DNA from 4 places in the Rhizobium sp. CRRU65 genome. Region 3 is predicted to be linked to each of the others. Evidence: predicted binding sites of a transcription regulator. Region 3 holds the regulator's gene; each other region holds the start of a gene.
What was found. The regulator PhoB, encoded in region 3, activates phosphate uptake and scavenging genes when phosphate is short. The targets are predictions, from matches to a motif close to TGTCATNNANCTGTCAT.

Region 1: the regulator PhoB is predicted to act here: its motif matches at 3,014-3,030, upstream of ACM5SV_RS25840 (UDP-2,3-diacylglucosamine diphosphatase).
Region 2: the regulator PhoB is predicted to act here: its motif matches at 4,079-4,095, upstream of ACM5SV_RS20380 (YdcH family protein).
Region 4: the regulator PhoB is predicted to act here: its motif matches at 5,693-5,709, upstream of ACM5SV_RS07230 (DUF1868 domain-containing protein).

Annotation. Positions count from the first base shown of each region.
Region 1 covers NZ_JBLYZH010000014.1:171,181-179,058, reverse strand. The annotation lists gene dgcA (N-acetyl-D-Glu racemase DgcA) at 1-802, shown strand, start outside; gene ACM5SV_RS25845 (MFS transporter) at 754-1,974, opposite strand; gene ACM5SV_RS25840 (UDP-2,3-diacylglucosamine diphosphatase) at 2,140-2,952, opposite strand; gene ACM5SV_RS25835 (histidine phosphatase family protein) at 3,195-3,944, shown strand; gene ACM5SV_RS25830 (efflux RND transporter permease subunit) at 4,010-7,162, opposite strand; gene ACM5SV_RS25825 (efflux RND transporter periplasmic adaptor subunit) at 7,168-7,878, opposite strand, start outside.
Region 2 covers NZ_JBLYZH010000010.1:30,759-38,636, forward strand. The annotation lists gene ACM5SV_RS20355 (chemotaxis protein) at 1-532, shown strand, start outside; gene ACM5SV_RS20360 (tetratricopeptide repeat protein) at 548-1,630, opposite strand; gene ACM5SV_RS20365 (thiamine phosphate synthase) at 1,641-2,294, opposite strand; gene ACM5SV_RS20370 (sulfite exporter TauE/SafE family protein) at 2,402-3,166, shown strand; gene ACM5SV_RS20375 (ArsR/SmtB family transcription factor) at 3,333-3,593, shown strand; gene ACM5SV_RS20380 (YdcH family protein) at 3,800-3,973, opposite strand; gene ACM5SV_RS20385 (YdcH family protein) at 4,202-4,405, shown strand; gene purE (5-(carboxyamino)imidazole ribonucleotide mutase) at 4,424-4,918, shown strand; gene ACM5SV_RS20395 (5-(carboxyamino)imidazole ribonucleotide synthase) at 4,915-5,991, shown strand; gene ykgO (type B 50S ribosomal protein L36) at 6,155-6,280, shown strand; gene ACM5SV_RS20405 (hypothetical protein) at 6,393-7,028, shown strand; gene ACM5SV_RS20410 (alpha/beta fold hydrolase) at 7,138-7,878, shown strand, end outside.
Region 3 covers NZ_JBLYZH010000031.1:18,648-26,525, forward strand. The annotation lists gene pstA (phosphate ABC transporter permease PstA) at 1-210, shown strand, start outside; gene pstB (phosphate ABC transporter ATP-binding protein PstB) at 227-1,042, shown strand; gene phoU (phosphate signaling complex protein PhoU) at 1,087-1,800, shown strand; gene phoB (phosphate regulon transcriptional regulator PhoB) at 1,935-2,618, shown strand; gene ACM5SV_RS35805 (GcrA family cell cycle regulator) at 2,861-3,394, opposite strand; gene ACM5SV_RS35810 (aspartate aminotransferase family protein) at 3,815-5,014, shown strand; gene argF (ornithine carbamoyltransferase) at 5,057-5,971, shown strand; gene ACM5SV_RS35820 (Hsp33 family molecular chaperone) at 6,062-7,054, shown strand; gene ACM5SV_RS35825 (hypothetical protein) at 7,187-7,753, shown strand.
Region 4 covers NZ_JBLYZH010000003.1:195,141-203,018, reverse strand. The annotation lists gene ACM5SV_RS07270 (YMGG-like glycine zipper-containing protein) at 1-83, shown strand, start outside; gene ACM5SV_RS07265 (hypothetical protein) at 277-435, shown strand; gene ACM5SV_RS07260 (beta-ketoacyl-ACP reductase) at 585-1,310, opposite strand; gene ACM5SV_RS07255 (acetyl-CoA C-acetyltransferase) at 1,378-2,559, opposite strand; gene phaR (polyhydroxyalkanoate synthesis repressor PhaR) at 2,798-3,370, shown strand; gene ACM5SV_RS07245 (hypothetical protein) at 3,365-3,772, opposite strand; gene rpmF (50S ribosomal protein L32) at 3,918-4,103, opposite strand; gene ACM5SV_RS07235 (glutathione S-transferase family protein) at 4,259-4,906, opposite strand; gene ACM5SV_RS07230 (DUF1868 domain-containing protein) at 4,920-5,642, opposite strand; gene mtgA (monofunctional biosynthetic peptidoglycan transglycosylase) at 5,789-6,526, opposite strand; gene ACM5SV_RS07220 (polyprenyl synthetase family protein) at 6,662-7,576, shown strand; gene hisC (histidinol-phosphate transaminase) at 7,586-7,878, opposite strand, start outside.

The DNA.
Region 1 (7,878 bases), on a different contig from region 3:
CCAGATCGAGGCGGCGCGACCGCTGATCGAAGCCGGCATTTCACGCCATGACCTGCTGTCGGCCATGCCGCCGGGCGCGGCCCGCAACGCCGTCGATTGTGCCCTCTGGGACCTCCAGGCAAAGCAGACAGGAGACAGCGTCGCCGCCCGCCTCGGCATTGCCGCTCCGCAGCCGCTCACCACCGCTTACACCATCTCGCTCGGTGAACCGGAGGTGATGGCCGCCCAGGCGCGCGAACATGCCGGCCGCGCCCTGCTGAAGGTCAAGGTCGGCACCGGCGACGATGAAAGCCGCATCCGCGCCGTCCGCGCCGCCGCGCCCGATGCCGCCATCATTCTCGACGCCAATGAGGGCTGGCCGGAGGCCGTGTTGGAGCGTCATCTCCATATCGCCGCGGAAGCAGGCATCGCCCTCGTCGAGCAGCCGCTGCCGGCTGGCCGCGATGGGCTGCTCGCCGAAATCCGCCGCCCGCTCCTCGTCTGCGCCGATGAGAGTGTCCACCACACCGGCGATCTCGCAAGCCTTGCCGACCGCTACGACGCGATCAACATCAAGCTCGACAAGACCGGCGGCCTGACGGAGGCGCTGTCGATGAAGGCCGAGGCCGAACGGCTCGGATTCAGTATCATGATCGGCTGCATGGTCGGCACCTCGCTTGCCATGGCGCCCGCCGTTCTCCTCGCCCAGAATGCCGATTTCGTCGATCTCGACGGTCCGCTGCTGCTTGCCCGCGACCGCGATCCCGGCCTGCGCTACGCCGCTTCGCTGGTCTTTCCGCCGGAAAGCACCCTTTGGGGCTGAAGGTAATAGGCGAAGATGACGAGGCCGAGGCCGGAAAACGCGACCAGCGCCATGACGTAATAGCTGACGACGCCGAGCCAGGCATAGAGATAACCCGACGCCAGGGTCATCAGCGCCATCGCCATGCCGACATAGAAGAAATAGGCGCCCTGTGCCGAAGATTCCTGCGTCTCCTGCACCGTCGCCATGATCCGTCGCTGCACGCCGGTATGCACGAAGGCATAGGTGAAGCCGTGGAAACATTGCAGCAGGAAGAAACCGGCAAAACCGGTATTCATCGGAAACAGGATCCAGCGGCAGACGCTGATGGCGCAGCCGAAGCGGATCAGCGTCCAGGCATCGAAGCGACGGTTGAGACGCTTCGACAGGAAGAACACCGTCACTTCCGAGGCGACGCCGGCGCTCCAGAGCAGGCCGACCTCAGTGCCGGAGAAGCCGAGCTGATGCCAGTAGATCGAGGAAAAAGCGTTCAGCACCGCATGGCTCGATTGCTGGATGGCGACGCCGATCAGAAGCAGCAGCAGGTGTGGCTCGCGCAGGCCACTGCCGGTAGCGGCTGGAATGTTGATCGGCTGGCCGCGCCGTCGCGTTGGCCCGATGCGCGGACAGAAGATCGCCATGACCACGGTCATGATAAAGCCGAACACCATGACATCGAGCACCATTCCGCCGCCCCACCGGCTGATCATCTGGCCACCGACCAGCGTCGAGACGATGAAGGAGATGGAGCCCCACACGCGCATCGACCCGTAATCGAGCCCCCAGCGGCGCACGCCCGAAATGACGATCGATTCGACGACGGGCACATAGGGTGCGAAGGTGGCGCCCTGCAGCGCATAGACGATCGTCACCGGCCAGAAGGTCGTCGTCCAGAACAACGCGACCGCCGTCAGCAACGACAGGCCGCCCGACCAGAGCAGCACGTCGGCGCGCTCCTTCAATCGATCGGCGATCATGGCGACGACAGGCGCCACCAGCACGCGAACCACCATGGGTATGGCAAGGATGATGCCGATCTCATGATCGCTGAAGCTATGGGTTGCGAGCCAGACGGGAAAGAACGGCAGGACGATGCCGTTGACGAGCAGCGGCGCACAATAGGAAAGCGCACTGAGAAGCCGGAAGCGCGGCGGCGCTCCCTCACCCGTCGGGGAATTTTGAGCGGGAATCATGGGTGGACCTGAAGGAAACTGGACGTTGTCCTAACACACCACCCTGGAGGCGACTATTGCGAGAAATAGCCGTTCTGAAACGTTTTAGAAAATAAATAGGGCCTGTCGCCTGACGGTAACGGCTAAATTCGTGGGAGCGCAGGCGCGGATGCGCCGGCGCCAAAATCAGGCGGCTTGCGGGGCCAGTTCGCCCTCGTCATGCATTTCGATAGCGGCAAGCGCCGGCACGCTGCTGGCGAGCGCCCGCCAGGTGATCAGTTCGAACGTGCCATCCTCGTGCTCGGCGACAGCCGTGCAGCTTTCCACCCAATCGCCGGTGTTGATGTAGCGGATACCGTCCATGTCCTGGATGATGGCATGATGGATATGTCCGCAGATCACCCCATCGGCGCCGTTTTTGCGGGCTTCCTCGGCCACGACGCGCTCAAATTCGCCGATAAAGTTGACAGCATGCTTGACCTGCAGCTTCGCCCAGGCCGAGAACGACCAGTAGGGCATGCCGAGTCGGCGGCGCACCGCCGCCAGGATGATGTTGATGCGGATTGCCGTGTCATAGGCCCAGTCGCCGAGATAGGCGAGCAGTCGGGCGTTGCGGACGACGACGTCGAACTCGTCGCCATGCAGGATCAGATATTTTCTGCCGTCGGCGCCGTCATGCATCATACGCTCGACGACCTCGATGCCGCCGAAATGCATGCCCGGGAAGGCGCGCAGGAATTCGTCGTGATTGCCGGGAATATAAACGACGCGCGTACCCTTGCGCGCCTTGCGCAACAGTTTCTGGACGACGTCGTTGCAGACCTGCGGCCAGTACCAGCTGCGCTTCAGGCGCCAGCCGTCGACGATGTCGCCGACGAGCACGATCGTATCGGCTTCGTGGTGGCGCAGGAAATCCAAGAGGAAGTCGGCCTTCGCGGCCTTCGAGCCGAGATGGACATCGGAAATGAAGAGCGTGCGGAAATGTCTGGGTTCCATCATGTCTTTCACGAGCTACCGCTCATGTCCCATCTTTCATCTAGCCTTCCAAAACCAGACTCGTGTTTCAGGAAGATGACAAGCTGGGGAAAAGCCCTGCAAACCTGTTCATTCCGCGCGGGTAGTAGTCCCGTCGCCACGCGGGCAGTATGCCCGTCGCCGCCAGGTCCCGCGACAAGGTTGCCCTGTTCATTCAGGGCGTTCATGATGGCGCCGATTCCATATCCGACAATGCGGGATGGCTGATGCGTCTCTTTCTCGTTCGCCACGGCGAATCCCTCGGCAACATCAACGAACAGGCCTACCGCCAATTCGGCGATCACAACGTGCCGCTGACGCAGTGGGGCCATCGGCAGGCTCTCGAAGCAGGCGGCGTGATCGCGTCCTATCTCAGGTCATTGCCGAGCGCGGGTTTCGGCAAGCTGCATATCTGGTATTCGCCCTTTCTGAGGACCCGGCAGAGCAAAGATGCGCTGCTCGAAGCACTGCCGGAAAGTTTTGTCGGCGACATCAGGGAGGACTATCTGTTGCGCGAGCAGGATTTCGGTCTCTTCACCGAAATCTACGACCACGCCGAACAGAAGCAGAAGTTTCCCGACGAGTTCGAAAAATGGGCGAGGCTGCGCAGTAACAGCGGCAAGTTCTACGCACGGCCGCCGGATGGCGAAAGCCGGGCGGATGTGGCCCAGCGGGTGCGCCTGTTCCTGCAGACCGTCATGCACGGTGCCGAAAATGGCGACCACAACGTCGTGATCGTCGGTCATGGCGTCACCAACCGGGCGGTCGAAATGAATTTTCTGCACCGCCCCGTCGAGTGGTTCGAGCGCTCCGACAATCCCGGAAACGCCGATATCACGCTGATCGAGGGGACGCGCTCGCAAGGATACGAGTCGATCCTGCTGCATCAGGCGGCCGATCGGCAGCCGGGACAGGAAGGCGAACTGCGCGATGCCTATGGCGCCGACGTGACGATCACGCCGAAGCCGACTGCATAATTCCTTAAATCGGAACGGCGCAAAGCTGTGGTGGGTTGCGCAAGGCAAACCGCCAACTCTTCACCTCAGCTCGGCGACGTTACCGGCGCGGGCTCCTGCCCGGCCGGCGTCTCCTCATTCACAGTCTCCGGCCGCTTCGTCCTCAAGAGACGCAGCACGAAGACGAAGAAGACGGGAACGAAGAAGATCGCCAGCACCGTCGCCGAGATCATGCCGCCAAGCACGCCCGTGCCGATGGCATTCTGGCTGGCCGCACTTGGCCCGGTGGCGATCGCCAGCGGCATCACGCCCAAAGTGAAGGCTAGCGAGGTCATGATGATCGGTCGGAAGCGCAGACGGGCGCCTTCGATCGCGGCATCCATCAGCGATTTGCCCTCGGCAAACCCGTCCTTGGCGAATTCGACGATCAGGATGGCGTTCTTCGCCGACAGCCCAATGATCGCGATCAGGCCGACCTTGAAGTAGATGTCGTTGGACATGTCGCGGCTCATCACCGCAAGCACGCAGCCGATGACGCCGAGCGGCACGACCAACATCACCGACAACGGGATGGACCAGCTTTCGTAAAGCCCCGACAGCAGCAGGAAGACGAAGAGAATGCTGAGGCCGAACAGGAACGGCGCCTGCGATCCCGATCTCAGCTCCTCCAGCGACTGGCCGGTCCATTCGAAGCCGAAACCGTCGGGAAGTTCCGAGGCCAGTTGCTCCATTTCGGTAATCGCCGCCCCCGATGAATATCCCGGCGCCGGAGCGCCGGAAATACGCACGGAAGGGTAGCCGTTATAACCAACGATCTGCGCCGGTCCCTTCTGCCATTCGGCGACGGCGAAGGACGACAGCGGCACCATGCCGCCGCTCGCATTGCGGACATTGAGCTTCATCAGGTCTTCCGCCTGAAGTCTGCTCTTGTCCTGCGCCTGCACGATGACGCGCTGCATGCGGCCCGAATTCGGGAAGTCGTTGACATAGCTCGAGCCGAGATTGGCGGTGATCGTGCTGTTGATGTCGGCGAAGGCAACGCCGAAGGTATTTGCCTTTTCGCGATCGATGACCAGCACAAGCTGGGCCGAGTCAGGCATGCCTTCCGGGCGGATACCTGCGATGATGGGGTTCTGCGATGCCTTGCCGATCAGCATTCCCGCCGCCTCGGTCAGTGCCGCCTGGCCTTTCGCGCCGCGATCCTGGAGGCGGAAGGTAAAGCCGTTGGTCGTGCCGAAACCTTCGATCGGCGGCGGCGACAGCGCGAAGGATGTGGCGTCCTTCAGCCCAAACAGCTGCATGTTGGCGCGGTTAGAGATCTCCTGTACCGAATTGCCGGCGCCGCGTTCGGCCCAGTCCTTGAGTGTGACGAACACCAGGGCGGCATTCGGTCCCTGCCCCGAGAAGCTGAAGCCCTGGATCGCGACGACGTTGGCAACGGCCGGCTCCTTCTTGAAGATCGCTTCGATGCTTTCAAGCGAGGCCACCGTGCGGTTGCGGCTCGCCTCCGGCGGTCCCTGCACGTCGACGATCAGGAAGCCCTGATCCTCATCCGGCACGAAGCTGCTCGGCAGGTTGACGAAGAGATAGCCAAGGCCGACGAGCAGCGCGACATAAACGGCCATGACCCGCCAGGGGCGCTTGGCCAGTCCCTCGACTGTGCGGGCATAGCGCCCGGTCAGCCGGTCGAAGTTGCGGTTGAACCAGCCGGCGATGCCCTTCTTCTCGTGATGGCCCTTGATCGGTTTCAGGAAAGTGGCGCAGAGCGCCGGCGTCAGCGACAGCGCCAGGAAGGCGGAAAACAGGATTGAAACAACCATGGTCAGGCTGAACTGGCGATAGATGATGCCGGTTGAACCCGGGAAGAACGCCATCGGCACGAAGACGCAGGAGAGAACCAGGGTAATCCCGAGGATCGCACCGGTGATCTGCCGCATCGCCTTCTTGGTCGCTTCCTTCGGTGACAGCCCTTCTACCGCCATCAGCCGCTCGACGTTTTCCACCACCACGATGGCGTCGTCGACGAGAATGCCGATGGCAAGCACCATCGCAAACATCGTCAGCACGTTGATCGAGAAGCCGGCGGCATACATGACAGCCAGCGTCCCGAGCAGCGCGACGGGCACGACGAGCGTCGGAATGATCGTGTAGCGGAAGCTCTGCAGGAAAATGAGCATGACGACGAAGACAAGTGCAACGGCTTCTGCGAGCGTATGCGCCACCTTCTCGATCGATGCCGAGACGAACGGGCTGGTATCATAGGGAACGGAATATTCGACGCCATCAGGGAAGAAGCGTGAGAGCTCCTCCATCTTGGCCTTGACCAGGTTGGAGGTATTGACGGCATTTCCTGTCGACGACAGCTGGATGGCGATGGCAGCACTCGGCTGCCCGTTCAAGCGGGTGGAAAAGCTGTAGCTCTCGCTGCCCTCTTCGATGCGCGCGACATCACGCAGCCTGACATTCGATCCGTCGGCGTTGGCGCGCAGCACGATGTCTCCGAACTCCTTGATGTCGGTCAGTTGCCCCTTGACCAGCACCGTCGCCGTCAGGTCTTGCGAGATCGGATTGGGTGCTGCGCCGATCTGGCCCGCCGCGACCTGGGCGTTCTGCGCCGAGATCGCCGCGCTGATGTCGGATGCTGTGAGGTTCAGGCCGACCATCTTGTCGGGATCGATCCAGATGCGCATCGCCCTCTGCGACGCAAATAGCTGGGCGCGGCCGACACCCTCGAGACGGCGCAGCTCGCCGATGACGTTTCGGTTGAGATAGTCGCCGAGCGCCACCTCGTCGGTCTTCCCGTCCGTCGATGTCAGCGAGATGAACATCAGGAAGCCCGACGACGCCTCCTCGACCGTGATGCCCTGATCCTTGACGGATTGCGGCAGCCGCGGTTCGACGCGGCGAATGGCATTCTGAACGTCGACGGAGGCCTGGTCGATATCGGTGCCGGCCGCAAAGGTCGCGGTGATCGTCATCGCGCCCGATGTATCCGACGTCGACTCGAAATAAGAAAGGTGCTCGACCCCGTTCAGCTCTTCCTCGATTTGGCGGGTGACGCCCTGATAGATATCCTGGGGCGAAGCGCCGGGATAGCTGGTGGTGATGCTGAGCTGCGGCGGCGCGACCTTGGGATATTGGGCGACCGGCAGGAACGGCAGCGCGATCAGGCCAGCGATGGAGATGAAGATCGCAAAGACCCAGGCTAGGATCGGGCGATCGATAAAGAAACGTGCCATCGACCTTACTCCGGCTTCTTGGCGTCACCGGACGCGAGCTGGCCATCCCGCCACTCTTCCGGCGCGACCTTTGCGCCCGGCTGCAGCTTTTGGCTGCCGTCGACAACGAGACGCTCACCTGATGACAGACCGCTTTCGACCACCCATTCATTGCCGAAGGATTGACCGAGCTCCACGTCCCGCGGCTGTGCCACGTCTCCCTCCTGGACGACGTAGACTTGCGCCTTGCCATCGGCCGTGCGGATGACGGCGCGTTGCGGGATAAGGATTGCCTTCTCCCGGACGGCCTGTTCGATGCGCACCCTGATGTAAAGACCGGGCAGCAGGTCGCCCTTCGGATTGGGGAATTCACCGCGGAGGGTGACTTGGCCCGTCGTCGCATCGACGCTGGCGCTGCTGAAGAGCAGCTTCCCGGCTTCGCCATAGACGGTGCCGTCGTCGAAGACGAGCTTGATGTCGGCCTTGCCTGGTTCGGTCGATGTGAGGCTGCCGTTCTCGACCGCCCGCTTCAACGCCAGCAGGTCTCCGGAGGATTGCATAAAGTCGGCATAAACGGGGTCGATCTGCTGGATCATCGCCAGCGCGTCGCCTCCATCGGCCGTCACCAGCGCGCCTTCCGTCACCAGCGCGCCGCCGATGATGCCTGATATCGGTGCGCGGACTTCGGTATAGCCGAGATTGATCTTCGCTTCGTCGAGTGCGGCCTGCGCCAGCGC
Region 2 (7,878 bases), on a different contig from region 3:
CAACGTCGTCACCGCCGAGCTGCGCATCTTCGCCGGCAAGCTCGACGATTCCGCCGACGCCATCGTCAACGGCCTGCCGGCGCTCGAAGCTGCGGCCGGGCGCGTCGCCCCCGCCACGGATGCCGGAGCCGGCAATCTCGGAGAAAGCCTGACCTCGGCCGTCGGCAACATCCGCTCTGCAGCCAACGTGATGGAAAACGAGCTGAAGGTGCTCGCCGAGAACGGTCGCGAGGTCGCCACCAAGATCAGCCTGCTGATCGGCAAGCTCGATTTCCAGCATAATCTGGGCGAAGTCCTTGCCGGCTGCGCCGATCTGCTCGAAGGCGTCGCCGGCACCGATGTCGCCGATATCTCCGATCTCGCTGAGACGATCGCGCCGCTCGACCGCAAGATCTTCAAGCACTATACGATGGTCCAGGAGCGCAGCATTCATCGCGGCATCATTCCGGCAAGCGAAGACAGCACCTCCGCTCCCGCCGAAAACGTCAAAGCCGAAAACGATGAAGACCTCTTCGCCGACGCGCTTTTCTAAATTAGAATACGGCCGCTATCGCCGTCGGAATTTGTTGGCGGCATCGATCGCCGCCTTTTGCTGATTGTCCTCGATGCCGAGATAGAAATCCTCGAGCGCCGGATCGGCGAGCCCGGCCCGGCGCGACAGCACGTACCACTTCGCCGCCTCGATCGGATTGGGCGCCGTGCCGATCGCGTTGATATAGAGATGGGCGAGCTTGTTCTGCGCGGCGACATTGCCGCCATTGGCGGCAAGTTTCAGCCATTCGAAGCCCTTGACGTAATCCTTCGGCCCGCCGACGCCGTTGACGAGCCAGATGCCGAGATCGAGCTGGGCCGTGTCGAAACCGGCGCGCGCCGCGCGTGCCATCCACTCGCGGGCGAGCTTCGTCTTTTCTTCCGGCAGGTCCTTCAGCGTCGCATAGATCTGCGCCACGGCATATTGCGAATCGGCAATGCCCTGCTCGGCCGATTTCTCGTAGAACGGCAGCGCGAGCTTCAGTCCCTTCTCGCCGGGATTGTCGGCGATGAGAAGCTGCGCCCAGTTGAATTCCGCCGAAGGATTGCCGGCCTCGGCCGCCTTGTGCATGTAGTCGTCGGCCTTGACCTTGTCACGCGGCACGCCCTCGCCTTCCATCAGGATCAGTGCATATTTGAACATCGCCGCCCCGTCGCCGCCTTCGGCCGCCTTGCCGTACCAGAAGGCGGCGTTCTTGACGTCCTTCTTGACGCCGAGGCCCTGCGAGAGGATTTCGCCGATCAGTGTCTGCGCCGCCGGATCGCCGAGCTGGGCGCGCGGCAGCGCCTTGTCCATTGCCGTCAGGTAATAACCGCGCTGGAAGGCGCCGTAGGCCTCGTCGATCGGCCCCTTGTAATCCTTCTCCGGCGGCAGGTCCGGCAGGTTCGCGCCCATGCGGTCGAATACGCCGACACCATCGGAGGGTTGCACGCCCGGGCTGGAAGGCCGGTCGGTGCGGAAGGTCGTAGCCGGCCCCGTGCCCGGCTGGCTGATGACGCTGTCCGGCGCCTGCGCCAAGGCAACATTCGGCCCGGCCGCAACGAGGGCGGCCATGCTGGCAAGGATATATTTCAAAAGGCGGGCGGGCGGGATCGGCATGAGCGCGATTTCAATCCTCAAACCGTGGCGCTTTTTCGTCAAGCAACGCATTGATTTCGGCAACGACAGACGGCGCCCGGGCAGGCTCGGCGAAGACCGCCAGCCGCAGCGCCACAAACTCCGCTCCGGTTTCGGCGACGGCGAGCGCCGAGGCCGGATCGGTGCCGCCCATGACGATGCAGGGAATCTCGATCATCGAGGCCCACCATTCGCCGAGCGCAAGGTTCTTCGGATGCGCCTCCGGCTTGATATCGCCGTCGAGCTTGCCGAAGAAGATATAGTCCGGCCTGACTTCGCCGATCTCCAGCGCATGGTGCCGGTCGGCCGCGTTGCCGCCGCCGACGATCAGCTTCGGCGCATGTTTGTCGATCGCTTCCGAAAGCGCCTCTGCATTGCTGGAAAGGTGCAGGCCATCGGCCTTTGCCCGGCCTGCGACACGGCTGTCGCCTGATATCAGCGCGGCTGCTCCAGCATCCTGGATCAATGGCACCAGCTTTTCCGCATGTTTCTGGAAGGTGCCGTCGTCGAGCCCGTATTGCGGCACGATCACCGAGGCGACATCGCCGCCCTTCAGCGCGTCGGCGACGATCTTTGCCTGTTCATCTGCATCGGCGATATCGGGCACGATGAGCACAAGGCGGCAGCGGTTTTCCGGTTCGGTCATGGGGTCTTTCCGTTTCCTGCGAATTCCCCTTCGAAATGAGGGATCCGCACTCGTTTTGTGTGAGTAGTTCCGTTAGACGAGGCTGGCAAGAGGAGGACGTCGAAAGCATGCCGCAGGATCTGTCATTCTACTACGCCGCCGTGCCCGCCGTTCTGCTGGTGGGCCTCGCAAAGGGCGGCATGGGCGACGCTTTGTCGCTGATCGGCCTGCCCTTTCTCGCCCTCGTCGTCTCGCCCGTCGAGGCAGCGGCCATCCTGCTGCCGATCCTGGTCTTCATGGACATGATCTCGCTCGTCATCTGGCGCAAACATGGCGACTGGGCGACGCTGAAAATCATGCTGCCGGGCGCGATCTTCGGTATCGCGCTGGGCTGGGCGACCTCGGCGCTGGTTCCGGGCAACATGCTGCGCATCGTCATCGGCGCGGTGACCATCCTCTTCTGCCTGCGCTATTTCTGGAACAGTTTCGGCCCGGGCGCCGGCAAGGTGATCCCGCCGCGCGGCCAGCGGCCGGTGGCCGCCGGCCTCTGGGGGACATTTTCCGGTTACGGCAGCTTCGTCGCTCATGCCGGCGGTGCGCCCTTCCAGATCTATGCCCTGCCGCTCAAATTGCAGCCGCGCGAATATACCGGCACCAGCGTGCGCTTCTTCGCAATCCTCAACGCCATCAAGCTGATCCCCTATTTCGCGCTCGGCCAGCTCGACACCCAGAACCTTGCGACCTCCGCGACGCTTCTGCCCTTCGCCCCGCTCGCCACCATCGCCGGCGCCTGGTGCGTGCGCCGGATGAGGCCACAGATCTTCTATCCCTTCATGTATGCGATGGCGCTGATCGCCGCCTTCCTGATCGTGGGCGAGGGCCTTGGCTGGTAGAAGCCATACAGCGCCGCACATCTTTCGAGAGGCGCAAAGGACGCTGTGGCACTTTGAACGGCTGCATAATTCCTGAAATCAACTCCGATTTTAGGAATTATGCAGTGACACGCTGCAATGCACAATTTCCTTGCTGGCGCGGCCGGTTTGACGTAGCGTTCCCGCCATGTCGAACACGGACCCCTTCTCTGCGATTGCCGATCCGAACCGGCGGTTTCTGCTGGAGGAATTGCGTCGCGCGCCACGGACCGTCAATGAGCTCGCCGAAGGCCTGCCGATCAGCCGTCCTGCTGTTTCGCAGCACCTGAAGGCGCTTCTCGACAGCAATCTCGTCTCCGTGACCTCGGAAGGCACCAAACGTATCTACGCGGTCAACAACCGCGGCTTCGACAAGCTCAATTTGTGGCTGGATCAGTTCTGGGCCTGATGCATGTTCCCATGCGATCTGGGAATACGATGTGAATCATAAGAACGCGATGTGAGACGTGGCGGACCCAAAAGCGCCAGCCACGATGCCGGATGCATCGGGCTGGCGCAAATCTGGTGTCAAATCACCGGTTCTTGCTGATTTTTGGTGGAATGGATGGATTTACCTTGTTGCGCAAGATGATCGTCCGGCGATCCTTGGGAAGATTAGTGGACGGATGACTTAAGACGCTGAATCTCGTCCTTGATGCGCAACTTGCGACGCTTGCAATCGGCAAGTGCCGTATCGGAAATAGAGGGAGATGTTCTGAGCGCGTGCAACTCCTCCTCGAGAGCGACATGCTTTTTCTGGAGTGACTCAAGATGAGCTTGAACAGTCATATGACCCTTCCTTCCTCTTACCCTCCCCGGCCAACATCGTCGGGGATCAAGGTGTCAACGGGCGGGACTGTGACACATTTTTGAAGGCTTGTCGAAGGCCAAAAGATGAAGACTGGATGGCAATTTCATGATCAAGACTAACTAGCCGTTACCTGTATTTGATGATAGGAGCTTGCGGAAATCATCGGCAGATCGGACAAGGTCCAGGGACGATAACGGGGAATGTATATGGCCGATCAGGAACAGGCGGAAATCAGGCTCATAGTGGCGCGCTTGCGCCAGGAGCACGAGGATTTCGACGCCGCGATCAACGCCATGATCCAGACCGGATGCGACGCTCTGCGGATCCAGCGCATGAAAAAGAAGAAGCTCGTCATCAAGGACAGGCTCTCCAGGCTGGAAGATCAGATCATCCCTGACATCATCGCCTGAGAGGGAATAGCAGCAACGATGACAGACAGACCACCCGTCGCCATCATCATGGGCAGCCAGTCCGACTGGGAGACCATGAAAAACGCCGCCGACACGCTGGAGGCGCTGGAAATTCCCTATGACGCGCGCATCATTTCGGCGCACCGTACAGTCGACCGGCTGGTCAATTTCGCCAAGGGCGCACGCGCGGAGGGCTTCAAGGTCATCATCGCCGGCGCCGGCGGCGCTGCCCATCTGCCGGGCATGACCGCCTCGCTGACACCGCTGCCAGTTTTCGGCGTGCCGGTCCAGTCGAAAGCCCTGTCCGGCCAGGACAGCCTCCTTTCCATCGTACAGATGCCGGCCGGTATTCCGGTCGGCACGCTCGCCATCGGCAAGGCTGGTGCGGTCAACGCCGCCCTTCTCGCTGCCGCCGTACTTGCCCTTTCCGACGAAGAAATTGCCGACCGGCTCGACGAATGGCGCGCGCGCCAGAGTGATGCCGTCGCCGAATACCCGATGGACGACCTATGACGGCAACAACGATCGGCATTATCGGCGGCGGCCAGCTCGGCCGCATGCTGGCGATTGCCGCCGCCAGGTTGAATTTTCGCACGGTCATCCTCGAGCCGCAGGCGGACTGCCCGGCCGCCCAGCTCGCCAACCGGCAGATTACCGCTGCCTATGACGATCCGGCGGCACTCGCCGAACTCGCCGATATCTGCGATGTCGTCACCTACGAATTCGAAAACGTGCCTGTCGCAGCCGCCGAAAAGCTCTCGGCGAGCGTGTCGGTCTATCCGCCGCCGAAGGCGCTGGAAGCCGCCCAGGACCGTCTCGTCGAAAAACGCTTTCTCAACGGCTGCGGCATAACCACTGCACGCTTCCATGCGATCGACAGCCAGGCCGATCTCGAAACGGCGCTGAAGGATTTCGGCGGCCAGGGCGTGCTGAAGACCCGCCGTCTCGGTTATGACGGCAAGGGCCAGAAGGTTTTCCGCTCGGCCGCAGACAGCCCGGATGGCACCTATGCAGCACTTGGCGGCGTGCCGCTCATTCTCGAAAGCTTCGTCGCCTTCGAGCGTGAAGTCTCGATCATCGCCGCCCGCGCCACCGACGGTACGGTCGTCTGCTTCGATCCCGCCGAGAATGTCCACCGCAACGGCATCCTCCACACCTCGACGGTTCCCGCCGCGATCTCGGCGCCGACGGCGGACGCCGCGCGGAAATCGGCCGAGAAAATCCTTGCCGCATTGAACTATGTCGGCGTCATCGGCATCGAATTCTTTGTGCTTGCCGATGGCGGTCTGATCGCCAACGAGATGGCGCCGCGCGTCCACAACTCCGGTCACTGGACGGAAGCCGCCTGCGTCGTCAGCCAGTTCGAGCAGCATATCCGCGCCGTCACCGGCCTGCCGCTTGGCAATGCCGAGCGACATTCCGACTGCGTCATGCAGAACCTGATCGGCGACGATATCCTTGCCGTTCCCGACTGGCTGCGGCGCCCCGACACGCTGGTTCATCTCTACGGCAAGACCGAGTGGCGCCCCGGCCGCAAGATGGGTCATGTCACCACCGTGACGCCGAAATCGCCGGTTTGGACCTGAGAAAACACCTCTGCGCCTTGGGAAAAACACCTTCATGTGGTTGACACGGAAAAGGTGACGGGGTATCTGCTCCCCCACCTAAACAGCGCGCCCGATGGCGCGCTTTTGATTGTTAAAGATACGGGCGAATGTGAATTCCCCATAGAGATCGCGGATCAAAAAAATGAAGATTAAGAATTCGCTCAAGTCGCTCAAGGCTCGTCACCGTGACAACCGTCTGGTTCGCCGCAAGGGCCGCATGTACATCATCAACAAGCTGAACCCGCGCTTCAAGGCTCGTCAGGGCTGATTTCGCGCGTCCGGATCGCCCTGCCGCGTGCGCTTGCGCCGGCAGATATATCCGGTGGGTCGCTGCGGTGATCACGTCAAATTTGTTTGATCTTCGGCGCTGGCGGGCTAATATGTCCGCCATGCGCTTTTTTGCTTTGACATCAGCGGCGCTGCCGCTCGCCCTCATTCTCCTTACCCCCTCCTTTCCGGCCGCCGCCGCGGAAAAGTCGGCTGCCGTCGCGAAAAAGGACGTCATCGTCGAGCAGGCGGATGCCAACAATTCGCCGAAGCAGCACCTCGACCAGCTCTTCAGCCAGCTGAAGCGTGAACGCGATCCCGAAAAAGCCAGTGGCATCGCCAATGAAATCCGCATGGAATGGAACGATTCGGGCAGTGCCACCGTCAATCTGCTGATGCAGTGGGCCGACAAGGCGATCGAGGAAAAGCGCAACCCCGCCGCCCTCGATTTCCTCGACGAGGCGATCGCGCTGAAGCCCGATTATGCCGAAAGCTGGAACCGCCGCGCCACGCTGAATTTCGTCATGGGAAATTATCGCAAGTCGATGTCCGACATCGAACGTGTACTCGATCTCGAGCCGCGTCATTTCGGCGCGCTCTCCGGCATGGCGGCGATCCTCAGCAATTCCGGTAACGATCAGCTGACCTTGAAGGCGTGGGAGCGTTTTCTCGATATCTATCCCGCCGAACGCACCGCGCAAGAACAGGCCAACACACTTGCGGAAAAACTCGCCGGCAACCGCACCTGATTCCGGACGGCGGCCTTGACGTCGGATCGTGCTGCGCAATTTTAGAATAGAGCGGGAACGATGCGGTGCCCGCTCGCAGGTCATCCCGCAACTACCGCTTGTTGAGATCATGCTTGCAGAAGTTTCCGCTCTTCTCGCCCCGCTCGCCGCCGCCATCGGTTACTCCACTTATAAGGCGCGGCAATTTGAACACGCCTATCCGAATATCGGCGAACTGACCGATATCGGCGGCTACCGCATGAATGCGGTCCACGTCCCGCCGCCAGAAAATTCGGATCTGCCGGGTCTGGTCTTCATTCACGGCGCCAGCGGCAATCTGCTCGACCAGGTCGTGGCCTTCCGCGCCGCACTCGAAGGCCGGGCGGAAATGCTGTTCGTCGATCGCCCCGGTCATGGCTATTCCGAACGCGGCGGTCCTGAGAACGCCGTCCCCTCCGGCCAGGCAGATGCAATCGCCAGACTGATGGAGAAGCGCGGCATCGAAAAGGCGATCATCGTCGGCCATTCCTTCGGCGGCGCGATCACCGCCGCCTTCGGCCTGCGCCATCCTGACAAAACCGCCGGCCTGCTCTTCCTCGCGCCCGCCACTCATCCATGGCCAGGCGGCATCGACTGGTACTATCACCTGGCAACCGTGCCGATCGTCGGCTGGCTCTTCAACCACGCAATCGTCGTGCCGCTTGGGCTCAGCCGGCTGGAGCGGGGCACGCTGAATGTATTCCGCCCCAATCCGCGCCCGGCCGACTACATCGAAAAAACCGGTCCGTCGCTGGTACTGCGTCCCAGCGCGTTCCAGAACAATGCCGACGATTTCAAACGACTGCTTGCCTATGTGAAGGAGCAGTCGCTG
Region 3 (7,878 bases):
ATCGGCATGGTCGCCTTCGTCGCCAACGCGCCGACGACACCGCTCGATCCCTCGACGGCTCTGCCCGTACAGGTCTATATGTGGGCCAACGAGGCCGAACGTGCCTTCGTTGAGCGTACTTCGGGTGCCATCATCGTCCTGCTCCTGTTCCTGATCGTCATGAACATGGGCGCCATCCTCTTGCGTCGTCGCTTCGAGCGCCGCTGGTAAACGGAGTTACAAGATCATGAACATGTTGACGGAAGCTGCAGTTGAAAAGGCGCTGGATCACAAGATGAGCAACGTCCCGTATAAGATGATCGGAAAGGATGTCTCGGTTTACTACGGCGAAAAGCGCGCGCTATTCGATGTGAACCTGAACATCCGCGAAAACACCGTAACCGCCCTGATCGGCCCGTCCGGCTGCGGCAAGTCGACCTTCCTGCGTAGCCTCAACCGCATGAACGACACGATCGACGGCTGCCGCGTCACCGGCAAGATCACGCTGGATACCGACGATATCTATGATCCCGATATCGACGTCGTCGAACTTCGTGCCCGCGTCGGCATGGTCTTCCAGAAGCCGAACCCGTTCCCGAAGACGATCTATGAAAACGTCTCCTATGGCCCGCGCATCCATGGCCTTGCCAAGTCGAAGGCCGATCTCGACCAGATCGTCGAGACCAGCCTGCAGCGCGCCGGTCTCTGGAACGAGGTCAAGGACCGCGTGCACGAATCCGGCACCGGCCTGTCGGGCGGTCAGCAGCAGCGCCTCTGCATTGCCCGTGCCGTCGCCGTCAGCCCGGAAGTCATCCTGATGGACGAGCCCTGCTCGGCGCTCGACCCGATCGCCACCGCCAAGGTCGAGGAGCTGATCCACGAGCTGCGCGAGAACTACACGATCGTCATCGTCACCCATTCCATGCAGCAGGCCGCGCGTGTTTCGCAGCGCACCGCCATGTTCCACCTCGGCAATCTCGTCGAGGAGAACGACACCGACAAGATGTTCACCAATCCCGACGATCCGCGCACCCAGGACTATATCATGGGTCGCTTCGGCTGATTTTGGCGTCACCAAGCCTTTCCGTTATTCGAGGATAAAGCCCCATGGCATCGACACATATTTATTCTGCCTATGATGATGATCTGAAGTTCCTGTCCAGGCGGATTTCCGAAATGGGCGGCCTGGCCGAGCAGATGGTCGCCGAAGCCGTACGGGCGCTCGTCAACGGCGATACCGCGCTGGCGCAGAAGGTCATCTCCGACGATGTGATCCTCGATCACGCCGAACGCGAAATCGGCGACAAGGCGATCGTCACCATCGCCCGCCGCCAGCCGATGGCCGCGGACCTGCGCGAAATCATGGGTTCGATCCGCATCGCCGCCGATCTCGAACGCGTCGGCGACCTCGGCAAGAACACTGCCAAGCGCGTCATCGCCGTCCAAAGCACCGGCGTTCCCCGCAAGCTCGCCCGCGGCCTCGAGCATCTGTCCGAGCTGGCGCTCGTCCAGCTCAAGGAAGTGCTCGACGTCTACACCAATCGTTCCGCCGACAAGGCGAATGCGATCCGCGAACGCGACAACGAGATCGACGCGATGTACACCTCGCTGTTCCGCGAGCTCCTGACCTACATGATGGAAGATCCGCGCAACATCACCAGCTGCACGCATCTTCTCTTCTGCGCCAAGAACATCGAGCGCATCGGCGACCACGCCACCAACATCGCCGAGACGATCTATTACATGACGACAGGCGCGCAGCCGGAAGGCGATCGGCCGAAGGACGACAGCGCCAACACCGTCGGCGCGGTCACCGAATAACTGCCCACACCCCGCCGCTTGCGTGCGCGCCCGTCCGGGCGCGCAAAGAGGTCGCAGCCAATTTTTAAATTTGCGCAGGATGCATTGCTTAAATCACCCTGGTTTAAGGATCATGCGCGAGGAGACCGACACGCATGATCCCGAGAGTTGCAGTTGTTGAAGACGAGGAAGCCCTCAGCGTGCTTCTTCGCTACAATCTCGAAGCGGAAGGCTTCGAGGTCGATACCATCCTTCGTGGCGACGAAGCCGAAATGCGGCTTCAGGAGCGCACGCCCGATCTTCTCATCCTTGATTGGATGCTGCCCGGCGTCTCCGGCATCGAGCTCTGCCGGCGCCTGCGCATGCGGCCGGAGACCGAGCGTCTGCCGATCATCATGCTGACGGCGCGCGGCGAAGAGAGCGAGCGTGTCCGCGGATTGTCGACGGGCGCCGACGATTATGTCGTCAAGCCCTTTTCGACCCCCGAACTCGTTGCCCGCGTCAAGGCGATGCTGCGTCGCGCCCGTCCCGAGGTGCTGTCGACGGTGCTGAAATGCGGTGACATCGAGCTCGACCGTGAGACCCATCGCGTCCATCGCAAGACCCGCGAAGTCCGCCTCGGCCCCACCGAATTCCGCCTGCTGGAATTCCTGATGTCGTCGCCGGGCCGGGTCTTCTCCCGCTCACAGCTGTTGGATGGTGTCTGGGGCCACGATATCTATGTCGACGAGCGCACCGTCGACGTCCATGTCGGCCGCCTGCGCAAGGCGCTGAATTTCTCCAACATGCAGGACGTCATCCGCACCGTCCGCGGCGCCGGTTATTCGATGGAAGCCTGAGGGCTTTCATCTGAGCCTGCTGAGCCCTGGCAAAACCCGCGACGTCATCCTCGGCCTTGTGCCGAGGATCTGCGCACGCCAAATGAAGTATTTGAAAATAAAGTTTTTTCCCTCAAGTAGTTGAGGTGATCAGATGCTCGGCACAAGGCCGAGCATGACGGAGGGAAACCTGAGCTTCCATCCGCGCATAAAAAAACGGGCCACTCGGCCCGTTTTCTGCATTCTAACGATGGTCAGCCCGTTCAGCTGGCCCGCGCCGCTGCCCGGCGGCGTTCATTCACCGGCTGGTAGGCAAGCTTCTGGTGATAACCGCAATAGGGCGAATTGTCGGGGGACTCGCAGCCGCAGAAATGGAAGTCATCCTTCAGCGGATCGCCGACCGGCCACTTGCAGGTGCGTTCGGTCAGTTCCGTCAGGCCGAGGCGGCGGGAAATCGGCACCACCACATTGCCTCTCGGCACGTATTCCATTTCCTCGATCGTTTCGATCTCGATCTCTTCCTTCAGCATCGTCGCGCCCTGCTGGCGGGTGACGGTGCGGGTGGTGATGCGAGAGGCGAAGTTCGGCGCGCGCGGCGCCGATGTATTGCGCTTCGGCGTTCGCGCCGCGGTGTTGGTGCCGCCGGCCTTGGCACGGCCGGGAAGGCACAGCCGGTGCACTTTACCGATGACCGCGTTTCGGCTGACACCGCCAAGTTGTGCCGCGATCTGGCTCGCGCTCAGTCCTTCGGCCCAAAGCTTCTTGAGTTTCTCGACCCGCTCGTCTGTCCAGTTCATGCCCTGTCTCCACCTTTTGCGTTGGTGATGGCAGAATCCCTCACCGTTGTCCCGGGAGCTCCGAAACAAGAAACGCTTGATCAATTTTGGTGACTAGTTCCGCCGCATGCAGTCTAGTAATTGATCTTTAACCTAGTGTGAGCCTGACTCCGTGACAAGAGTCGCATGAATCCGGATGAATCGAATTCGTAGTTTTCCCCAACTTGCTGTCCCTGCGTGGCATTTCTGCAATAATGCCTGTTGAAGACTGAAAATGCCGCTGTACACCTGTGCTGCATACGCTAAGGGCGCCGTTTTGTTGACATTGCAGCGCGAAAAGGAAATAGTGCCACTCGCCGCCGCAAGGCGGCATTTTTGATTTTTCGGGCCTGGTTTCCTTAGCCGGAGTCATTGCCCGGCAACTTTGATGGAGATCGCGCCATGGCTGAAGCCGCGCCGCTTTATGACACCTATTCTCGTGCCCCGCTGCGGTTCGAGCGAGGCGAGGGCGTATGGCTGATCACCGAAACTGGCGAGCGATATCTCGATTTCGGCGCCGGCGTCGCCGTCACCTCCGTCGGCCACAGCAATCCGCATGTGGTCGGCGCACTGAAGGAGCAGGCAGACAAGGTCTGGCACCTGTCGAACATCTATGAGATCCCCGGCCAGGAGCGTCTGGCAAAACGGCTGACGGACGCTACCTTCGCCGACAAGGTGTTCTTCACCAATTCGGGCGCCGAGGCGCTCGAATGCGCGATCAAGACGGCGCGCCGCTACCAGTTTTCCAAGGGCCATCCCGAGCGCTTCCATATCATCACCTTCGAAGGCGCCTTCCACGGACGGACGCTGGCGACGATCGCCGCCGGTGGCCAGGAAAAATATCTCGAAGGTTTCGGCCCCAAGGCGCCGGGTTTCGATCAGGTGGCTTTCGGCGACATCGAAGCGGTCCGCGCCGCGATCACCGATGCCACGGCTGGCATCCTCATCGAGCCGGTGCAGGGCGAGGGCGGCGTCCGTCCTGCCACGCCTGAGTTCATGAAGGCGCTTCGCCAGCTCTGCGACGAGAACGGCCTGCTGTTGATCCTCGACGAAGTCCAGACCGGCGTCGGCCGCACCGGCAAGCTCTTCGCCCATGAATGGTCGGGCGTCACCCCCGACATCATGGCTGTCGCCAAGGGCATCGGCGGCGGTTTCCCGCTCGGCGCCTGCCTTGCCACATCAGAGGCCGCCTCCGGCATGAAGGCCGGTACGCATGGCTCGACCTATGGCGGCAATCCGCTTGCCATGGCCGTCGGCAGCGCCGTGCTCGACATCATCCTTGCCGATGGCTTCCTCCAGCAGGTGCGCGACGTAGCACTTGTCTTCCGCCAGGGCCTCGCCTCGCTGAAGGATCGTTATCCCGATGTGATCGAGGACGTGCGCGGCGAAGGGCTTTTGCTCGGCATCAAGGCTGCCGTTCCCTCAGCCGAACTGCTGCAGGCGATCCGCGCCGCCCATCTGCTCGGCGTGCCTGCCGGCGACAATGTCATCCGCCTTCTTCCGCCGCTCGTGGTCACCGCCGAGGAAGCCCGCGAGGGCCTTTCCCGCGTCGAGCGCGCCGCCGAGAGCATTCGCGCCTCCAAGGTCAAGAAGACGGCTTGAAGAAATTGCCGCCTTCGGGCGCAGCACAGGTAAGAAGACGATATGAGCCCTAAACACTTCCTCGATCTTTCGGCGGTCACATCAGCCGATCTCAGAACGATCATGAACGATGCGCTCGCCCGCAAGCAGGCCTTCAAGGCGGGCCAGGGCGACAAGCCGCTCGCCGGCAAGATGCTGGCGATGATCTTCGAGAAGCCGTCGACGCGCACCCGCGTCTCCTTCGACGTCGGCATGCGCCAGCTCGGCGGCGAAACGCTGTTCCTGTCCGGCACCGAGATGCAGCTCGGCCGCGCCGAGACGATCGGCGACACCGCCAAGGTGCTGTCGCGTTATGTCGATGCGATCATGATCCGCACCACCGAGCATTCGCGGCTGGTCGAGCTGGCCCAGCATGCGACCGTGCCTGTCATCAATGCGCTGACGGATGACACCCATCCCTGCCAGATTATGGCCGATATCATGACCTTCGAAGAGCACCGCGGCCCGATCAAGGGCAAGACCATCGCCTGGACCGGCGACGGCAACAATGTGCTGCATTCGCTGGTCGAGGGTGCCGCCCGCTTCGGCTACCGCATGAACATGGCCGTGCCCCTTGGCTCGGAGCCCAAGGATCACTATCTGAACTGGGCCCGCAATGAGGGCGCCGAAATCATGCTTTGCCATGATGCCGACCGTGCGGTCGCCGGCGTCGATTGCGTGGTGACCGATACCTGGGTCTCCATGAATCAGGAACATCGGGCCCGGGGTCACAATGTCTTCCAGCCTTATCAGGTCAACGCGGCCTTGATGGCGAAAGCCGGCAATGATGCATTGTTCATGCATTGCCTGCCCGCTCATCGCGGTGAGGAAGTGACGGACGAAGTGATCGACGGTCCGCAATCCGTGGTCTTCGATGAGGCGGAAAACCGTCTTCATGCGCAGAAGTCGATTCTTGCTTGGTGCCTGGGCGCGATCTGAACCATAATCGGACGTCGCGAGAGACAGACTCGCGACCGCGTGAGCGAAGGGCACGCTGGCCCATCGCTCTGAAACTAGGAGTTAAAAGCCATGGCAGAAGCTGCAGCCGCCCTCGGCCAGTTTGATTTCGCCGGCGATGACCATGTCGTCCCCTTCCAGGTGGAAGGGCTGGATGTGCGCGGCCGCGCCGTCCAGCTCGGCCCGATGCTCGACGCCATCCTCGAGCGTCATCATTATCCCGCACCCGTTGCCCGGCTGCTTGCCGAAGTCGTCGTGCTGACGGTGCTGCTCGGCACCTCGCTGAAGTTCGACGGCAAGTTCACGGTGCAGACCAAGGGCGACGGCCCGGTCGATCTTCTCGTCGCCGATTTCTCGACGCCGGAAAATGTCCGCGCCTACGCCCGTTTCGATCAGGCGCTGCTCAACAAGGCGATCGAGTCAGGTGAAACCGAGCCGGAGCAACTGCTCGGCAAGGGCGTGCTCGCCTTCACCATTGACCAGGGCAAGTTCAGCCAGCCCTACCAGGGCATCGTTCCGCTCGACGGCACCACGCTGGAAGATATTGCCGGCGTCTATTTCCGCCAGTCGGAGCAGATCCCGACGCGCGTCCGTCTTGCCGCGGCCGAACTCTTCGACCGTGACGATGCGGGCAAGCCGCGCCATCGCTGGCGGGCAGGCGGCCTCGTCGCCCAGTTCCTTCCGGAAGCGCCGGAGCGCATGCGCCAGCCGGATCTCCACGGCGGCGACGGCGACACCGGCAGCCGCCCGCACGGCGAGGACGATGCCTGGCTCGAAGCGCGTTCGCTGGTCGAGACCATCGACGCCGATGAACTCACCGATCCGCTGGTCGGAACCGAGCGGCTGCTGTTCCGCCTGTTCCACGAGCGCGGCGTGCGCGTCTACGAACCGCGCGCGGTTTTCGACCGCTGCAGCTGCTCGCGCGACAAGATCAAGGGCGTGCTGAAGGGCTTTTCGGCCGAGGAGATCGAGGCCAGCCAGGAAGATGGCGAAATCGCCGTGACCTGCGAATTCTGCTCGACCACCTACCGCTTCGAGCCGGCCGAACTTCAGCCGGCGGAATAGGCGCGGTTAAGGACACGCACAGCGAACAATAAAAGATTAGCGATGATGCAGCACGGTGACTCGACTTCGCGTAGTCACTGTGCACCTATTCTGTTTCATTGGTTCTGGCCTAAGAAAGCGGATGGGGCGTTGATGAGACTTTTGTTTTTTGTACTCGCGCTCATAGCTGCGATGCCACCAGTGAGCTTGGCTGATGACCAGACAGTCCCATGGAAAGAGGTCGGGGGCTGGAGCGTGGCTGTCGACCCGACTTTAGACAATGGCTGTTTTGTTCTGACTTCCTTTGATGACGACACCATTTTTCGTCTTGGCTTCAATTTCCGCAAAAAGGACAACCCTCTTTACATTCTGCTCGGAAACCCAAACTGGAAATCCTTGGAGAAAGGTAAGCATTATCCCATCGAACTCTCGTTCGACCAGTCTAAACGGACGGCTGATGGGAGAGGTCTGGATCTCGATGGCCTCAAATCATTATGGATTGATTTCGAGGATCCCGACTTGATTGAGGAGTTCGCTGGTAAACTGAGTTTCCGCGCCAGCTTTGGAGGAAAGCAGATTGTGGCTCTCGGTTTGAAAGATTCCGCCAGTGCAGCGGATGAGTTGCTCGCCTGCCAAAAGGCGGTAAACGATGCGGTCGCAAAACATCCGGCGCCGCAAGCAAAGCCAGGCACCCAGGCCTCGGATCCTTTTGACCTTTAGTAGATTGATGACTGGGCAAGCCCGAGGATCTACGACCGAGGGTACGGCGTCCATGCTGGTACTGACTGGAAGGCTGTAGCCGGCCGGATCCACGCGCCGTGCTTGCACCGACGAAACGACCGCGA
Region 4 (7,878 bases), on a different contig from region 3:
TGATCGGCCAGTCGGTCGAACGCCGCGGCTACTGCGTCTATCGCGACCGCTACGGTCGCCGCTATGAGGCTCGTTGCCGCTGATCGGCACAAGCATATCGGACTCCCAACGGGCGCTTCGGCGCCCGTTTTCTTTGTCGGTCCTATCCGTCAACGAGACGTTGACAATCGGTTGCTAAAGTCAAGTCTAGCGCCGCCCAACAGGCAGGCACATATTTCCTTCACGAGCGCAATGAGCAGGCCGAGCCGCCCGGCGCACCGGAAAAGGAACGCTTCCATGATCCAGATTTTGCTGAATTCCTTCGTCGCCGTTCTCATCGTGTCGGCTTTCCTGACGACCGCAATATCAGCCCTCAGCACCGATGCTCTTTCGCCGCGCAAAGTGCCGGCCAGAGTTCGGCCACAGCGACGTCCGAACACAGACCGTCGCTCTTGATCTTCCCGAAACAGCGCCACTAAACCGGCCACAAGATCGCGCCAGCATCACACAGAGAAGACACGCCATAAACAGCGATGGCGCGATCCTGCCGGACGCGCCATCGCTTTGAATCTAAATTCCTACTGTCGACGTGAAAACAGAAATGCCTAGGCGAAGAACTGTCCGCCATTGGCCGTCAGCGTCGAACCGGTGATGAAGCCGGCATCGTCGGAGACGAGGAAGGTGACGCAGCGCGCGATCTCTTCCGGTTCGCCGAGCCGACCGACGGGGATCTGCGGAATGATACGTTCGTTCAGCACCTTCTCCGGCACGGCAAGCACCATTTCCGTTCCGATGTAACCGGGGCAAATGGCGTTGACGGTGATGTTCTTGTTCGCCCCCTCCTGAGCCAGCGCCTTGGTAAAACCGAGATCGCCCGCCTTGGCCGCCGAATAATTCACCTGGCCCATCTGGCCCTTCTGCCCGTTGATCGACGAGATATTGACGATACGGCCGAAGTTGCGGTCGCGCATACCGGTCCAGACCTGATGCGTCATGTTGAACAGGCCGGTGAGGTTGGTATTGATCACCTCGTGCCACTGCTGCTGCGTCATCTTGTGGAACATCGCGTCGCGGGTGATGCCGGCATTGTTGACGAGGATTTCGACAGGCCCGATCTCGCTTTCGATCCTGGCAATTCCCTCGCCGCAGGCGAGGTAATCCGAAACATCCCATTTGAACACCGGAACGCCGGTGACATCATGGAAGGCTTTGGCCTTCTCGTCGTTGCCGGCATAGCTGGCCGCGACCCTGTATCCGGCATTTTTCAGTGCCATGGATATTGCCGCGCCGATGCCGCGTGTACCCCCAGTGACCACAGCCACTCTGCTCATGCTCCGCTCCCCTTTTGTTTTTCGCCCCGCCGCGTGGCGGGATCTTCAATCATGGATCGTATGCTATTTAAAGCGCTTCAAAGCACATGGCCACACCCATGCCACCCCCGATGCAAAGCGTGGCCAGTCCCTTCTTTGCGCCGCGGCGCTTCATTTCGAACAACAGGGTGTTGAGAACGCGCGCGCCGGAGGCGCCAATCGGATGGCCGATCGCGATTGCCCCGCCGTTGACGTTGACGATCGACGGATCCCATCCAAGATCCTTGGTGACGGCGCAGGCTTGCGCCGCGAAGGCCTCGTTGGCTTCGACGAGATCAAGATCGTTCACCGACCAGCCGGCCTTCTCGAGCGCCTTGCGCGAAGCCGGGATCGGTCCGGTGCCCATGATCTGAGGATCGACACCCGCCGTTGCCCAGGAAACGATGCGAGCGAGCGGCTGGATGCCGCGCCGGACTGCCTCCGCCTCGCTCATCAGCACCGCCACGGCGGCACCGTCGTTGAGGCCGGATGCGTTCGCGGCGGTCACCGTGCCGTCCTTGTCGAAGGCCGGGCGCAGCTTCCCCATCGCCTCTATCGTCGCGCCGTGACGGATATATTCGTCGGCATCGACCGTAACGTCGCCCTTACGTGTCTTGATGACGTAGGGGATGATCTCATCGACAAAGCGACCGGCCTTCTGCGCTGCCTCTGCCTTGTTCTGCGAACTGACGGCGAATTGATCCTGGTCGTCGCGCGAAAGCTGCCACTGGCGCGCAACATTCTCGGCGGTGATGCCCATGTGGTAGCCGTGGAAAGCGTCGGTCAAGCCGTCCCTGATCATCGTGTCGATCATCTTCATGTCGCCCATCTTGACGCCGCCGCGCAAGTGCGCGGTATGTGGGGCCATCGACATGGATTCCTGGCCGCCGGCAACGATGATCTTGGCGTCGCCGGTGGCGATCTGCTGCATGCCGAGCGCGACGGCGCGCAAGCCCGAGCCGCAGAGCTGGTTGACGCCCCAGGCTGTCGCTTCCTGCGGAATGCCGGCCTTCATCGCCGCCTGGCGGGCCGGGTTCTGGCCCTCGCCGGCGGCAAGCACCTGACCAAGGATCACCTCATCCACCTCCCCGGCATCGACGCCGGCACGCTCAAGCGCGCCCTTGATGACGGCCGCCCCGAGCTCATGCGCGAGGACCGTCGCGAAAGCACCGTTGAAGGCGCCGACTGCTGTTCGCCCTGCACTGGCGATGACGATGGATGGATTGCTCATGGGGACGCTCCTCGTTTTCGTCTCACTTACATAAGTGGAAACTGGCAAAGCTTGGAGCACAAGTCAAACGCGAAGACCGGCCGCCGTCATTTTTCGGCAAAGCCTGTCAAAGCCCGATTCATCTGCTCTGTTAAAGGTTTGCCGCATCGCACAAAGAGATTGTCACCGGCCTTCTTTTGCGTTTACAGTCTCAAGTGGAGGAATATCCATAAATCAGACGGGGGTTCAGGAGACTGATATGGCGAAGCATGAGGGTCAGATCGTTATCAAGAAATACGCCAATCGCCGCCTATACAACACAGGCACCAGCACCTACGTGACGCTGGAAGACCTGGCGGAGATGGTGAAGAAGGGCGAAGAATTTAACGTACAAGATGCAAAAAGCGGAGATGACATCACCCATTCGGTGCTGACCCAGATCATCTTCGAACAGGAATCGAAGACCGGCAACACATTGCTTCCGATCTCCTTCCTGCGCCAGCTCATTACCTATTACGGCGATCAGATGCAGATGGTCGTGCCGAGCTTTCTCGAACATTCGATGCGCTCCTTCACGGAACAACAGGTCCAGATGCGCGAGCAAGTAAACCGCGCCTTCGGCGAAACGCCGCTCGGCAAGAACCTGCAGTTGCCGATGCAGATGGTCGAGGACCATGTTCGCCGCAACACCGAGCTGTTTCAGCAGGCGATGCAGATGTTCTCGCCCTTCATGACGCCGCCTGCCAAGGAAAGCCGCAAGGCCGAGGCCAAGGATATCGACGAGCTGAAGGAACAGCTCCGCGCCCTTCAGAACAAACTCGACAACCTATAGTCCGATCGAGACATCCCGCCCGGCGCTTCGGATCGACACGGCAAAACCGCCGATGACATCGATCAGAGCGATCGTCATCAAAATGAAGAAGACCTGCGTCGCAGCATCCCGGACGAGCAGAAACTCGACCAGGAAAGCGATGAACACCAGCATTGACAGCATGTGGTTGACGAGATTGCCGGGACCGGTTCTGGTCGCTTTGAGGATTTCGAAGAACAGCACGACAAGTGCGATGACGATAAAAAGGTCGCCGAGCGCCATGCTCCAGATCGCGCCCGAGATCATCGACAGCACGATGATATCATGTTGCAGTGCTGGAATGCCGCCATTGCCCATCAGGCCCAGCATCGCAAGATTGTAAAGAACAAACGGGATAATCATCAGGGGCATGGCGGCTATCATCAGCAATCTCCCAGTGCATCATGGGACAATACTGCCGCAAACCCTTGCCCCACCGCAAGTCATTGCAAATATTATATTGTCGAAATGCAAAAGGCCGGCGTGACGCCGGCCTTGAAACTTCGATCGGACAAGCCGGATCGGGAAATTATGCGCTTTCCTTCGGCGTCAGAACCTGGCGTCCGCGATACATACCGGTCTTCAGATCGATATGATGCGGGCGGCGCAGTTCGCCGGAATTCTTGTCTTCGACGTAGGTCGGAGCCTTCAGGGCGTCTGCCGAACGGCGCATACCGCGCTTGGACGGGCTTGTTTTTCTCTTCGGTACAGCCATTTCTCTTACTCCACTTGCGGGCAAAACATTCCCACGGCCACACGGGCGGCCGAAACGGACATGTCGCGATTTCGGAATTTGGCGCGCTTATACATGCAAGGGGTGACCTTGACCAGTCCCCATGCGTATTTTTTGCAAAGCCAATGATTCCAGGCTCAGACTTCGTCTTCCGGCACGATCCAAGGCTCAGCGCGGGCCGCCTCTTCCCATTTCCGCCAGGCCGGATGCGCCTTCATGGTCTCCATATAGGCCAGCGTATCATTTTGGCTGACGAGATCATAGATTTCGAACCGGTTGACGACAGGCGCAAACATCGCATCCGCCCCGCTGAACGCGCCAAACAGAAACGGTCCGCCGGATTGCTGCAGGAGGTCGCGCCAGATCGTCTCGATGCGGCTGATATCGGCGTCGACACCATCCGGCAACGCGATCTTGCCCTTCGGCCGGCGGATATTCATCGGGCAGGCACCGCGCAGCGCCCGGAAGCCCGAAAGCATTTCCATCGAAACCGAACGGGCGAGCGCCCGCTCGGCGCGATCCCTCGGCAGAAGGCCGGCGTCCGGATAAAGCTCAGCGACATATTCGATGATCGCCAGCGATTCCCAGATCTTCAATGCACCTTGCTGCAGAAGTGGTACTCGCCCGGTCGGTGAGACCGCCTTTATATCGGGATTGCCACCAGGATAGTCGAAGGGGATCAGGACTTCCTCGAAATCGACGCCGGCGCCCGTCAGCGCCATCCACGGCCGGAACGACCAGGAAGAATAGTTCTTGTTGGCGATGTAGAGCGTCGGTCTATCCATGGGCTTCTCCCGTTCATGCCTCGAAATCGAAGATCAACAATTCGTGGAAATGGTTCATGTCCTCGAACACGCAGAATGCCGGCGGGGTCAGCTCGAAAACAGGGGCCTTGCGGCGGACATCGTCGGCGACGTTGTCGAGCATTGCCTGCCAGCGCGGCAAGGCTTCGTCTTCCAACCGTTCGATCGCATAGGCGAAGGTCATGTGGAACTTATAGTCCTCATGGTTCGGCTGGCGATAGCCCAGAAGCTCGGCCAGCGCATTGCGCCAGGCGCGCATGACCTTGCGGTCTCTCTCCGTCGCCCCGTCGACGAGCAGGCCCGACGGGCGAGCTTCGACGATGGCGACCTTGAAGGGATCGGCCATCGAGAAACCTTCGAGCAGGGCCGCCATCAGCGCTATCATGTCGTCGATCGGCGTATCGAGAGGTAGATCGCCCGGCCAGCAATCCTGGCGGCGCCTGGTCTCGATGACACCTTCGAAAAGTGTCATGTGAATGCTTGATATCGGCGTGAAGAGGAACTGCGGGGCTTCGGGCATCGCCAGATATTTCTCACGCGCCTCGATCAGCACCGCCTGCGTTTGCGAACCCTTCTCGATATGGCAAACGATGGTGTTGCCGGCTTCCGGCAGAAAGCCGCCGACCTTGCGATAACGGCTGCCGAGATGGGCGGGCGGGGTTGGATTGTGCCTCTTCGAATAAAAGAGAAGCTCGGGCGAAAATGTCGTGATGGTCATGGGCGACTCGGGGGCTCTGGTTGGACTGCATTCGCCCATATGGCAGAACCAAGAATGCCAGATGACACTTGCCACGTCTCGAGCACGATACCGAAAAGTGTGAGCGGTTTTCGGACGAGATCCTGTTCTAACGATAAGTTCTGATCTCAATCATAGATGCACCTGATGTAATCGCCCGAACCTTGTGCGCGTCTCTCGATCACGCCGGCGAGCCGGCGAAGACCTCGTCCGGGCTTGCCGGCATTGCGGTCGATGGGGTTCGGCAGCGAGACGGCCAGCAGCGATGCCTGGCGCCGCGTCAGCTTCGAGGCCGGCACCTTGAAATGATGCTGGGCCGCCGCCTCGATGCCGTAGATGCCGGGACCCCATTCGGCGATATTGAGATAGATTTCCATCAGCCGCCGTTTCGACAGGACAAAATCCGTGCTCACCGCGAGCGGAAGTTCCAGCGCCTTGCGCACGAAGGAGCGGCCGTTCCAGAGGAAGAGGTTTTTCGCCGTCTGCATCGGAATGGTGCTGCCGCCACGTGTCGCCTGACCTTTCAGCGTATCCTCGACCAGCATGCGCATTTCCGCCCAGTCGACACCGCCGTGAAAGCAATATTGCCCGTCCTCCGACATCATCACCGACTGCACCACAACCGGGGCAATGTTATCAAGCGACACCCATTGCCTGTCGTAACCCCGCAGCAGCACGAGATCGCGCAGCATCAGCGTCGAGACGGGATGAATGAAAGGCAGCAGATAGAAAAAGATCAGCGCATAGGGAAGAATCAGCAAGACCAGCACGGCCAGAATAATGCGTTTCAACACACGCCCGTCTCCGAACCATCGCCGACGAGCCGGCATGTCGACGCTGTCCTCTCTCTCCGGCGCTATATCCAATGTCCCCAGTCCGATTTCGCTCCTGTCGTTCTCATAACGCCTGCGCAGAGCTTATGCCAGAGTGCGCGGCGAATCTTGCTGCCGCCATCGACAATTCCGTTGCAAGCCCGGGGGCGCTCATGCCAAACAGCGCCCATGGACGCGAACCGGGACACTTTCGAGACGAGGCTGAAGAACAACGCCCGCGACATCGAGGCGCTGCTCGACGCATTGCTTTCACCGAGTGCCCTTTCCGATGAAATCGCCAGGCCCGAGACGCTGCGCGATGCCATGCATTATGCCGTGCTGAACGGCGGCAAGCGGCTGCGCCCGTTTCTCGTCGTCGAAAGTGCAGCCCTGCTCGGCGGCGACGCCGAGGCGGCACTTCGCGTCGGCGCCGCCCTCGAATGCGTCCACTGCTATTCCCTCGTGCATGACGATCTGCCGGCCATGGACGATGACGACCTGCGCCGCGGCAAACCAACGGTACATATCAAGTTCGACGAAGCGACGGCGATCCTCGCCGGCGACAGCCTGCTGACCTACGCCTTCGACATCATCGCCGCGCCGGAAACGACCCTTGCCGATACGAGCAAGGCATCGCTGGTGCTGGCCCTTGCCCGCGCAGCCGGTCTCGGCGGCATGGCCGGCGGCCAGGCGCTCGACCTCGCGGCGGAAAAGCAGGCCCCCGACGAGGCCGGCATCATCCGCCTGCAGGCGATGAAAACAGGCGCGCTGATCCGCTTCGCCTGTGAAGCCGGCGCCGTCATCGCGGCAAGCCGGCCGGAGGATCGCCGTCGCCTGCGCGCCTTCGGCGAAAAGATCGGCCTTGCCTTCCAACTGGCCGACGACATTCTCGACCTGACCTCGGATGCGGCGACCATGGGCAAGGCGACCGGCAAGGATGCGGCCCGCGGCAAGGGAACGCTTGTGGCCCTGCGCGGCATGGAATGGGCCGAAGCCCAGCTCCGCGAGCATGTCCGCGATGCAGAGGCGTTGCTTGCCCCCTACGGCCCCCGTGCCTCGACCCTCATTGCTGCGGCGCATTTCATCGCCGACCGGAAGAGCTGAAGCGGCAGGTCAGGCTGTCAGTATCTCCTTGAGGGCGGAAACCAGACGGGCACACTCCTCGCCCGTGCCGATGCTGATCCGCAGGAAGTCCGAAATACGCGGTTTGGCGAAATGCCGGACGAGAATGCCGCGCTCCCGCAGAGCGGCTTGAAGCGCTGCCCCGGAACGGCTTTGGTGCCTCGCGAAAACGAAGTTCGCCTGGGACGGCAAGACCTCGAAACCCAAAACTTCAAGTTCAGAGTCGAGGCTTTCGCGGCTGGCGATGATGTTCCTCCGGCATGTCTCAAACCACGCCTCGTCCT